Regions from separate parts of the Aquipuribacter sp. SD81 genome, predicted to be linked through region 2. Evidence: predicted binding sites of a transcription regulator. Region 2 holds the regulator's gene; the other holds the start of a gene.

Evidence for each region. The regulator LexA, encoded in region 2, represses DNA repair genes until DNA is damaged. The targets are predictions, from matches to a motif close to TCGAACANNTGTTCGA.
Region 1: the regulator LexA is predicted to act here: its motif matches at 3,181-3,196, upstream of WAA21_RS09960 (DUF6504 family protein).

The regions. Positions count from the first base shown of each region.
Region 1 is NZ_JBBAYJ010000014.1:11,094-16,924, reverse strand. Features, by position in the region: gene WAA21_RS09980 (phytoene desaturase family protein) at 1-166, opposite strand, end outside; gene WAA21_RS09975 (glycosyltransferase) at 163-1,308, opposite strand; gene WAA21_RS09970 (carotenoid biosynthesis protein) at 1,305-2,219, opposite strand; gene WAA21_RS09965 (YbaK/EbsC family protein) at 2,568-3,113, opposite strand; gene WAA21_RS09960 (DUF6504 family protein) at 3,248-3,643, shown strand; gene WAA21_RS09955 (SAV_6107 family HEPN domain-containing protein) at 3,643-4,128, shown strand; gene WAA21_RS09950 (DNA polymerase III subunit alpha) at 4,183-5,831, shown strand, end outside.
Region 2 is NZ_JBBAYJ010000019.1:49,569-55,399, reverse strand. Features, by position in the region: gene WAA21_RS12400 (vitamin B12-dependent ribonucleotide reductase) at 1-389, opposite strand, end outside; gene nrdR (transcriptional regulator NrdR) at 386-952, opposite strand; gene WAA21_RS12390 (LysM peptidoglycan-binding domain-containing protein) at 1,223-1,651, opposite strand; gene lexA (transcriptional repressor LexA) at 1,892-2,614, shown strand; gene WAA21_RS12380 (aminotransferase class V-fold PLP-dependent enzyme) at 2,637-3,704, opposite strand; gene WAA21_RS12375 (LysR family transcriptional regulator) at 3,800-4,771, shown strand; gene WAA21_RS12370 (ATP-dependent DNA helicase) at 4,761-5,831, opposite strand, start outside.

The DNA.
Region 1 (5,831 bases), on a different contig from region 2:
CGAAGCCGAAGCCGTCGCGGGCGTAGCGGCCGAGCTTGCCGCCGACCTGCGTCGACTGCTCGAGGACCGTCACCTGGTGACCGGCGTGCGCGAGCCTGACGGCGCTGGCCAGGCCGCCGAGGCCCGCGCCCACGACGACCACCCGGCTCGCCGGTGTCGTGCTCATCGTCCGTCCCTCCGCCGGTGCGTCCCCACGGGACGACCCTTCCACGTCAGCGTGCCGGAGCGCCGCCCCGCGAACGAGCGGGCGGTGAGCCACGCGGCGGCGGCGACGGACGCGGGGTGCGCGAGGGCGTCGGGCAGGGACCGTCCGCCGGTCCGCTCGGCGGCGACGTAGCGGCCGGCCACGCCCGCGAGGTACCCGACGGCCCCGACCCGGGAGCCGAGCAGCGCCGCGGCCGCGGGCCACACGTAGGTGAGCAGCAGGACGGCCATGACGGCGGCGGCGCCCGGCGCGGACCCGAACGCCGACCACAGCGACTTCGTGTACCCGGCCTCCACCTCCTGCCACGAGGAGTACATGCGGCACGAGGCGACCGTGCTGCCGTCGCACGGCACGCCGCGCCCGCCCGTGCGCTTGACCGCTCGGAGCAGCGCGATGTCCTCCAGCACCTCCCCGGCCACGGCGGCGTGGCCGCCCGCGCGACGGTAGGCGGCGGCGTCGACGGCGAGCAGCTGGCCGTTCGCCGCCGCGAGGCTCGCCCGCGGCGAGCGCTCGGCCGGACCGAGGGGCAGCGTCGTCAGCCACGACCACTGCAGCAGCGGCTGCACGAGCCGCTCGCCGGCGGTCACCGCCTCCTGGCGCGGGTACGGCGAGACGAGGTCGAGGCCGCTGCCGCGGAGCAGGGCGACGGTCGCGGCCACCGCGTGCGGGGCCAGGACGACGTCGGCGTCGACCAGGACGAGCACGTCGCCGGTGGCGGCCCGGGCGAGCCGGTCGCACGCGTGCGGCTTGCCGAGCCAGCCCGGCGGCGGCTCGGCGCCCTCCACCAGCCTGACGCGCGGGTCCCGCCGGGCGGCGGCGCGAACGACGTCGGCGGTGCCGTCGCTGCTGCGGTCGTCGCACACGAGGATCTCGAGGTCGGGGACGCCCACCTGCTCGGCGAGCCGCTCGAGCAGCCTCGGCAGCGTCGCCGCCTCGTCCCGCGCCGGCACGAGCACGCTCACGCGCTCCGTGGTCTCCGGCGGGTCGTCCGGCGGGCGTCGCAGCCGGGCCGCGTTGACGACCGTGTGGGCGGTGAGGGCGCACGCGAGCAGCGTCCCGGTGGTGGTGAGGACGGACCCGGCGCGACGGAGGGCGCGGCTCACGCCCGCGACCCGGAGCGGCGCACCCGCGCCGGTGCGGGCCCGTCGAGGCTCCGGCGCGCGCCCCGCACGTGCAGCCACAGGTAGGGCCCGACGAGCACGCCCATGCCCACGAACCCGTAGGCGGCGACCTCGGGTCGTCCGAAGAACGCGACGTTCGCCAGCGCCGAGCCGAGCCACGTCCAGCCCAGCAGCAGCGCGGGCACGAGCTCGTCGGCGGCGCGGCCGCGGCCCGCGGTCCGCGGCACGACGACGTCGAGCGCACGGACCATGACGAGCGACACCAGCACCCAGCCGGCGTAGTTCGTGAGGGGGATGCCGGGGACGCCCGGCAGCCCCGGCTCCGGGGAGGCGAAGACCCAGTGGCCGGCGTCGGTCATCTGCGGGTCGAGGTACAGGTCCCACGAGGCGAGGCCCAGCCCGCCGAGCACCGCGGTGAGCGCCGTGGTGAGCGCGGTGGTGAGCGCCGTGGTCGCCCGTGACCGGCTTCCCACGAGCGCGTCGGCGAGCCGCCGCCCGAGCAGGAGCATCGGCCACGCCATCATCGTCCAGGCGAGCGGGATGAGGACGGGGACGTCGAGCACCTCCCACCCGAGCGTGCCCGTGTACTCGTAGGGGCCGAAGGGGAACCCGGTCGCGGTGCCCACGGCCTCGGCCACCAGGCCGGCGCCGCCCGCGACGAGGAGCACGAGGACCGCGGTCCGGGCCCCCGCGGTGAGCGCGGCGTGCGCGAGGCTCGCCGCGCAGAACAGCACGACCGTCGCGGTCGTCGACCACGCGAGCGCCCGCCCGTCCAGCAGCGGGTACGCGACCTGGACGAGGACGGTGACGGCGGCGAGCACGAGCGGCACGCCGACGGGGCTCAGCAGCCCCCGGCGCCGGGCCCGGACGTCGCCGTCACGTGCGTCGCGCATGGTGCTCATCGTAGGTGCGGCCCGCCGCGGGGACACGGTCGGCGCCGGGCGTGCCCGCGGGTGCCCGGGGGCGGGGGCTCGGACCCGGCCGCCTCACGGGTGGGGGTCGCGGCGCTCACGACGGGGGCTGGGTCCGGAGGGTCGACACGCCGTCCGGGAGGGCCAGGACCCAGCACTCGTGCGGGTGCGACGAGTGCTGGGTCCCGCACGTGCGCGTCGGCGTGTCGCCGGGCGGGAGCCAGCACCCGTCGTGAGCGCCGCGCGAGGGGCCCGGCTGCGCCGCTCGTCCGACCGCGCGGCTCCGGGACGGCTCGGACGCCGGGGACGGGTGCGGCTCCGGGGGGCGGCTCAGCCGGTCGCCGGGGCGGCGGACACGGTGGCGCTCGTGCCGCCCGTGATGCGCACGAGCTCGTCGTGGGTGGTGGGGAACACGGCGTGCGGGTGCCCGGCGGCGGCCCACACCTCGCCGAGGTGGGCGAGGTCGGCGTCGACGAGGGTCGGCAGCTCGTGCGTGTGCCCGACGGGGGCGACCCCGCCGATGACGAAGCCGGTCGACTGCCGGACGAGCCCGGCGTCGGCCTTGCCGACGGAGGCGACGTCGAGCGCCCGTGCGACGAGGTCGGTGTCGACGCGGTGCCCGCCGGAGGCCAGGACGAGGACGGGGAAGGGGTCGTCGCCGCCGACGGCGTCGTGGTGGGGCTGCGCGACGAAGACGAGCGAGTTCGCGATCTGCGCGACGCCGACCCCCAGGCTCGCGGCGGCCTCGGCCGCGGTGCGGGCGCCGGAGTCGAGGGTGCGGATGCGCTCGGCGGCGTCGTCGACGCCCGCGGCGTGCAGGGCGGCGCGGACCCGGCCGACGCCGGCGTGGCTGGTGAGGTCGAGCGGCTCGGTCACGGAGCAGAGCCTAGGAGGCGGGCGACACGCCGGAGCGGTGGACGTCGACCGGGCTCGGTCCTACTCTTCGAACACGCGTTCGTTCGAACACAGGTTCGATCATGGACGAGGTCCGGGGAGCGAGGAGGTCCATCGTGCGCCGCTACGACGAGCAGGTCCAGGTGAGGGTCGTCGACCCCGGTGACGGGTCGCCCGCGAGGCCGGACGCCTTCATCTGGCGCGACCGCCTCCACGTCGTCACCACCGTCCTCGCCGACTGGCTGGAGCGGGAGGCGTGGTGGGAGGTCGACGTCCGCCGTGGCGAGCCGCTGCCCTACGAACGGAGGGTCTGGCGGGTCGAGGCCGGTCCCGGTCGCTGGGCGGGCACGGCCGTGTACGACATCGCCCGCGTCGTGCCGCTCGACCGGCTGGTGCTCGCCGGTGCGGGTGCCGCGGCCGCGGGTGGTGCGGGGCACGACCCGGGCCGCGGGGCGGCCCCCGTCCGGCCCGCCGGCGAGGGGGAGTGGTGGCTGCTGTGCCGGTTGGACTGATGACGGGGCCGACCTCCCGGGTGCTCGAGGTCCGTGAGGCCGAGATCGCGCTCGTGGCCGTGCCGGGCGCCGCCGCGGTCGCGCTGCTCGACCGCGCCCGCGAGGGGCTGCAGGCGGCGGCCGTCGAGCTCGACGCCGGTGCCCGCTGGACCGGGGCGCACCTGGCGGCGCTGCGGGCGGCCACCGCCGTGCTCGCCGTCCGCGGCCGGCCCGGTCCCGCCCGCTCCCGGCCGCGCAGCGTGTGGCAGGTCCTGCCGCGCCTCGCCCCGGAGCTCACCGAGTGGGCGCAGTACCTCGGCACGCTCGGCGGGCCGGCCGGCGCCCATCAGCCCGGCCACGACCCCGCCCGCCACCACGCGCGCCACGACGCGCGCCAGGCCGACGACCTGCTCCGCGACGCCGAGCAGTTCCTGCGCGCCGTCAGCCGGTGCCTCGGGCTGCCGTGGCGCCCCGTCCTGCCGGACGTCGTGCCCGGCTCGCGCTGACCGCCCCCGGTCCGCTCACCACCACCCGCTCGCCACCACCTCCGGAGCCCCACCGTGCCGTTCACCCACCTCCACGTCGCCTCCGGGTACTCGCTGCGCCACGGCGCCTCAACCCCGGCGGCGCTCGTGGCGCGCGCGGTCGAGCACGGCATGGACGCGCTCGCCCTCACCGACCGCGACGGCTGCTACGGCGCGGTGAAGTTCGCCACCGCGTGCGCCGACGCGGGCATCGACCCGCTGCTCGGCACCGACCTCGCCCTCGAGCCGTCCGGGGCGCTCGCGGGGCTGCCGGCGTGGGCCGACCCGTCGGCGGCCGTCGCGGCCCGTGCCCGCCGCACCCCCGCCCGCGGCGGGGCGCAGGTCGACCCCCGCCACCCGCGCGCGACCGTCCTCGCCCTCGGCGCGGACCGGCGTGCCGGGCTGCCGGCCGGGGCCGGGTGGGCGCGGGTGTGCCGGCTCGTGTCCGCGACCCACGCCCGCGGCGAGCGGGGGCGGCCCGTGGCCACCGAGGACCTCCTCGTCTCCCACGCGCGCGACCCGCGCACCGGCGCCCCCGCGCTCGCGGTGCTGCTCGGCCCGCACTCCGAGGTCGGCCGCGCCGTGCTCGCCCGCCGCGACGACCTCGCGGTGCGGCTGCTGCGCCGCTGGGCGGACCGGCTGCCCGCCGGGAGCCTGTTCGTCGAGGTCGTCCACCACCGCGGCCCCCGCGACACCCCCGGCAGCGTCGGGCTCGCCGCCCGCATGCTCGCCGTCGCCGACGCCGCGGGCGTGCCCGCCGTCCTCACCAACGCCGTCCGCCACGTCGACGTCGGCGACGGGCTCACCGTCGACGTGCTCGACGCCGCCCGCCGCCTCGTGCGCCTGGACCCCCGCCACCTCGACCGGACGACGAGCGCAGGGCACCTCGCCGACGGCGCCGACATGGCCGCCCGCGCCCGCGAGGTCGCCGGCCTCGCCGCCGGGCTGCCCGGCAGCCGCGACGAGGACACCGGCCGGATCGCCGCCCGCCTGCTCGCCACCACCGCCGCGCTCGCCGACCGCTGCCGCCTCGACCCCGCCGCCGACCTGTCCGTCGGCTCGGTCCACCTGCCGGAGGCCGAGGTGCTCGGCCACGACGCGGGCACCGACCTGCAGGCCGTCCTCGCCGCACGCTGCCGCGAGGGCCTGGACCGGGTCTACGGCGGGCGCGGCGTGCCCACGCCGACCGGCCACGCGGGCCCCGCCGACATCGCCGCGCGCCTCGCCGACGAGCTCGACGTCGTCGCGCGGCTCGGCTTCGCCGGGTACTTCCTCACCGTCGCGGAGGTGTGCGACCTCACCCGCGGCCTCGGCGTCCGGGTCGCGGCGCGCGGGTCGGGCGCGGGCAGCCTCGTGTGCCACGTGCTCGGGATCTCCGGGGTCGACCCCGTCCGCCACGGCCTGCTCATGGAGCGGTTCCTGTCGCCGCTGCGCGCGACCCTGCCCGACGTCGACGTCGACGTGGAGTCCGCGCGGCGCAAGGAGGTGTACGACGCGGTCCTCGCGCGCTTCGGCGGCGACCGGGTCACGTGCGTGTCGATGATGGACACCTACCGGGTGCGCCACGCCGTGCGCGACGTGGGCGCCGCGCTCGGCATGCCGCCCACCGAGGTCGACGCCATCGCGACGTCGTTCCCGCACATCCGCGCGCGCGACGCCCGCCGGGCCATCGAGGAGCTGCCCGA
Region 2 (5,831 bases):
AGGAGCATCCACGTGAGCTCGTGCTCGAAGACCTCGGCGTCGGCGTCGGTGGCGAAGTAGCCGTGGTCCTTGCCGGCCTTGGTGTAGGTGAGCACGACCCGGTCGATGAGCTGACGGAGGCTCCGCTCGCGGGTGTCGCTGCCGACCGCCCCGCGGAAGTACTTCGTCGTGACGATCGAGGAGGCGTTGACCGACCAGAAGTCGGGGAACTCGACGCCGCGCTGCTCGAAGATCGTCTCGCCGGTCTTCCAGTTGGTCTGGACGACGTCGCGCGACTCCCACGTCACCTCGTCGTACGGGTGGACGCCGGGGGTCGTCCACACCCGCTCGACGGTGAGGCCGGCGGCGCCGGGTGCGGTCTGTCGGGTCGACGAGGTCGTGTCGGTCATGCGGGCTCCCCTGGGGTGACGGTCGTGCCGGACGGCGTGCGGACGGTGCTCTGGACGGGTGCGGGTGCGGTCTGCTGCTGGTGCGCGCACTGCTGCTCGGGCTGCTGCTCGTGGGCGGCGCGCTCGACGCGGAGGAGGGTGATCGCCTCCTCGAAGTCGGCGAGGGACTCGAAGGCCCGGTACACGCTGGCGAAGCGGAGGTAGGCGACCTCGTCGAGCTCGCGGAGCGGCCCCAGGATCGCCAGCCCGATCTCGTGGGCGTCCACCTGGGCCGCCCCGGTCTGGCGGACGGCCTCCTCGACCTTCTGCGCGAGAAGGGCGAGGTCGTCCTCGGAGACGGGCCGGCCCTGGCACGCCTTGCGGACGCCCGAGAGGACCTTCTCCCGGGAGAACGGCTCGGTCGCGCCGGAGCGCTTGACGACGGTGAGGCTCGCCGACTCCACGGTCGTGAAGCGACGGTCGCAGTCCTGGCACTGACGCCGGCGGCGGATCGCCGTGCCGTCGTCCGCCGTGCGGGAGTCGACGACCCGGGAGTCGCCTAACCGGCAGAACGGGCAGCGCACGACGCACCCCCTTCCCCCGCCCCTGTGGACGGACCTGTGCGGTACCTGTTGACGACGGCACCTCACCGTGTGGACCACCTGTGGACCAGATGTGGATGAACCACACGGGTGTAACTACTAGATGTTGTGGCAACGGTAGCAGCGACCACCGACAACGCAAGAGGGCGGCGCCGCCTTCCGACGGCGTGTCGTCGGGTCGCGGCGCCGCCCTCGGGGACGCATCTCCCCGTGGCCGACCCGCTCCTGCAGGTCAGCCGGGGGTCGTGGTGCTCAGCGGGTGGGGACGAGGAGCCGGTCGCCGGCGAGCACCGTGCTCGAGGCGAGCTCGTTGAGCCGGACCACGTCGTGGACGACGGCACGCGGGTCCCGGTCGGGTGCGTGGTCGCGCGCGAGCGACCACAGCGTGTCGCCCGGGTCGACGACGACGCTGACCGCACCGACCGCGTCGGCGTCGACCGAGGTCGCGCCCACCCCGGACACGACGCCGGAGCGGCCGTCGCCGGCGGAGGCCCCGGGGGCGACGAAGGACGCCGCCGCGACCCACACGAGCAGCACCGCGAGCGCCGCTGCGGCTGTGGTCGCGACCCACGCGAGGGCGCGCACGACGACGCGGCCGCGCCGGGTGAGCACGAGGGCCGGACGGCGGCCTGGGGCGCGGTGGAGCGTCGGGCGGAGCGGGGCGGCGGCGGTGGTGCTCATCGGTTCCTCCTCTGGACAGGTGTTCGGTGGGGGCTCGCGCCTTCGAACGTCTGTACGTTAACCTCAGGTCGAGGGTTTGTCGAGCGTGTGTTCGACGGACGGCGACACGCCGCCCGCGGTGCTTGTGAACACGTGTTCGACCTCCTAGCGTCCTGATCACCCGGACGACGGGTCAGCGGCACGCACCGAGGAGACCCCGGGGGTCGGACACAACCCCCGGCGAGGACGACGGAGGACGACATGGCAGGGCAGGACCTGGAAGGGCTCACCGAGCGCCAGCGCCGGGTGCTCGAGACCATCCGCGAGGCCGTCCGCACGCGCGGGTACCCGCCGTCGATGCGGGAGATCGGCGAGTCGGTCGGCCTCACGTCCCCGAGCAGCGTCGCCCACCAGCTCGCCACGCTCGAGCGCAAGGGCTACCTGCGCCGCGACCCGCACCGCCCGCGGGCCATCGAGGTCGTCGGGCCCGAGGACGCGCGCCGGCGTCCGGCCCCGACCGGCGACGTCACGGCGGTCGTCGAGCCGGAGGCCGCCGAGGAGCCCGGGGCCTGGCGTGCGGGCGCCCACGACGAGGGCAGCCCGATGCCGGAGGCGAGCATGGTGCCGCTCGTCGGCCGCATCGCCGCCGGCGGACCCGTCCTGGCCGAGGAGGTCGTCGAGGACGTCTTCCCGCTCCCCCGTCAGGTCGTGGGCGACGGCACGCTCTTCCTGCTGCAGGTCGTCGGCGACTCGATGGTCGACGCCGCGATCTGCGACGGCGACTGGGTGGTCGTGCGCCAGCAGCCCGTCGCGGAGAACGGCGAGATCGTCGCCGCCATGATCGACGGCGAGGCGACCGTCAAGACGTACCGGCGTCGGGACGGGCACGTGTGGCTCATGCCGCACAACCCGCTCTACACGCCGATCCCGGGTGACGACGCGACCGTCCTCGGTCGGGTGACGGCGGTCCTCCGCCGCGTCTGAGGCGTCGGAGGCGTCGCCGCGCTCAGACCGGGGTCCGTGCGAGCGCCGCTGCTCCCGCGGCCGACAGCGCGTCCGCGGCGCGGTCGACGTCGTCGCCGTCGTTCCACAGGTGGAAGGACACCCGCGCGCGACCGGCGCGGCTGGCGACCGTGACCCCGGCGTCGCCGAGGGCGGCGACGACGCGGCCGTCCGCGTCGGGCACCACGAGGACGGGACGGCCCGCCGGCTCCCAGCCGAGGTGGGCGCGCAGCGCGTCGGCGAGGTCCGCGCCGTGGCGGCGGCGCACGTCGACCGGCAGGTCGAGCAGCACCTCGAGCGAGGTCTGCGTGCCGACCCACGCGAGCCACGCGGGGCTGACGTCGAAGCGCCGCGCGTCGGCGGCGACGCGCAGCCCGGGGCCGTAGACAGACCCCCACACGTCCTCCCCGGCGTACCAGCCGGCGTTGTGGCCGCTGAGGCGGTCGGCCACGGCGGGGCGGACCGTCAGGAAGGCGCTGCCCCTGGGCGCGCACAGCCACTTGTAGGCCGAGCAGACCGTGACGTCCCACGCGGCCGCGTCGACGTCGAGCCAGCCGGCGGCCTGCGTGGTGTCGCACACCGTGAGCGCACCGCACGCCGTCGCGGCGGCACGCACCCCGTCGGCGTCGACGACCCGCCCGTCCGCGGACTGCGCGAGCGAGAAGGCGACGACGTCGGGCCGCAGCCGCTCGGTCGCCTCCGGGAGGTCCTCCAGCGGCACCGCCGCAACGCTCACCCGGCGCCCGGCCTGAGCCTCGAAGGGCCCGCACACCGAGCTGAACTCGCCGGCCACCGTGAGCACCCGCGCCCCGTCGGGCAGGGCCACCGCGACCTCGGCGACGAGGACGGAGGCCTGCGAGCCGACCGCCACCCACGACGGCTCCACGCCGACGAGCCGCGCATAGAGGCGCCGCGAGGCCTGGACGTGGCGGTCGTACGCGACAGCGCACGCCCGCCCGGCCTGCCACGCGTCGACCGCCTCGTGCACGGCCGTCGCCGTGGCTCGCGGAGGCAGCCCGAGGGTCGAGGCGTTGAGGTAGCCCGGAGCCGGTGCCCACGCGGAGGTCGTCACCCCGACAGCGTGCCCACCGCCGCGGTCATGCCACAAGCAGCAGGTTCTTCCGCGACCCATCCACAGGGCTTATGGGTCGTCGTAGGCTGCCGCCCTTGCCCCTCGACGTCGACGTGCTGCGACTGCTCCGGGCCGTCTCCGAGGAGGGCTCGGTGTCGGCGGCCGCCCGGCGGCTGGGCGTAAGCCAGCCCGCGGCGAGCCAGCAGCTGCGCCGGGCGGAGCGCGTCATGGGCACCGCGCTCGTCGAGCGGGTCGGCCGCCGCTCGCGGCCGACGGAGCCCGGCCGCGTCCTCGCCCGCCACGCCGTCGCCGTGGAGGCGCTGCTCGCTGTCGCCGAGCGTGAGGTGCAGGCGGTCGCGGGGCTCGCCGCGGGGACCGTGCGCCTCGTCGCGTTCCCGTCGGCGTCCGCGCGCCTCGTCCCGCGTGCGCTCGCCGCGCTCCGCGCGGCGCACCCCGGGCTGCAGGTCGCCCTGCAGGAGGTCGAGCCGCCGGACTCGGTGCGGCTCGTCCGCGACGGCGAGGCGGACGTCGTCGTCACCTTCTCCTACGACCTCACCGACGGCACCGACGGCACCGACGGCACCGACGGCACCGACCGCACCGACCGCGTGTCGGACCTGGCCGGCCTGCACGTCGCGCCGCTCCTCCTCGACGAGGTGAGGCTCGCGGTGCGGGGCGACACAGCGTGGGCGCGACGCGACCGGGTCGCGGTCGCCGAGCTGTCGGACGAGGACTGGATCGCGGGCTGCCCGCGCTGCCGGGGCCACCTCGTCGACCTCGCCGCCGCCGCGGGCTTCCGGCCCCGGCTGCGGTACGAGACCGACGACTACGTCGCGGTCCTCGGGCTCGTGGCGGAGGGGCTGGGCGTCGCGCTGCTGCCCGGGCTCGCCGGCAGCCACGTCGCGGACCGGGACGTCGTCACGGTGCCCCTCGACCCGGTGGCGCGGCGGCGGGTCGTGGCCGTGACGACGCCCGACCTCGCGCGGGTGCCCGCCGTCGCCGCGGTCCTGCAGGCACTCGTGGGGAGCGCGACGGACCGGCCGTCCGGCGTCGCCGTCAGCCGGTAGCCGCCCGTGCGTCGCCGGCGGAACCGGCGGTGGCGCGCAGCCGCTCGAGCGCCGCGAGGACCGTCGCCCGGTCCGTGGTCCGCCACATGGGCGGCAGCGCCTGCAGGAGCGCGTCGCCGTAGCGGCGGGTCACGACGCGCTGGTCGAGGACGGCGACGACCCCGCGGTCGGCGGTGCTGCGCACGAGGCGTCCCGCGCCCTGCGCGAGCAGGGTCGCGGCGTGCGCGACCGACACCGTCATGAACCCGTTGCCGCCGCCGGCGGCGACCGCCTCGGTGCGGGCCTGCGCGAGCGGGTCGTCGGGGCGGGGGAACGGCACCCGGTCGAGCACGACGAGGCTGCACGAAGGCCCGGGCACGTCGACGCCCTGCCACAGCCCGAGCGTGCCGAAGAGGCAGGTGGGCTCGTCGTCGGCGAACTGCCGGACGAGCGTCGGCACCGCGTCGTCGCCCTGGCACAGCACCGGCAGGTCGGTGCGCGCGCGCACGACCTCCGCGGCCCGCTCGGCGGCCCGGCGCGAGGAGAACAGGCCGAGGGTGCGACCGCCCGCGGCCTCGACGAGCGCGACGAGCTCGTCCCACAGCGGCTCCCCGTGGCCGTCACGGCCCGGCGGCGGCAGGTGCGCGGCCACGTAGAGGATCGCCTGGCGGCGGTAGTCGAAGGGGCTGCCGACGTCGAGACCGGTCCACCCGCCCCGACCGAGCCCGAGGCGGCGCGCGAGGGCGTCGAAGCCGCCCGGCCCGACGAGCGTCGCGGACGTCGCGACGACGGTGCGGGTGTCGAGGAGCCGGCTGCGGAGCAGCCCGGCCACGCTGAGCGGCGCCGCGACGAGCACGTGACCGCGGCGCTCGTCGTCGTCGAGCCACACGACGTCGGTGCCGGTGGGCGCCTCCGCCGGCGCCTCGGCCTCGGCCTCGGCCTCGGCCTCGACGGCGTCCTCGTCGTCCGTCTCGCCCTCACCCGCCGTCCCGCCCCCCGCCGCGGGGCCGGCCGTGTCGTCGCGGTCCGGGCGGGGGACGCCGGCCAGCCGCTCGGCGGTCCCGACGACCTCGAGCAGGGC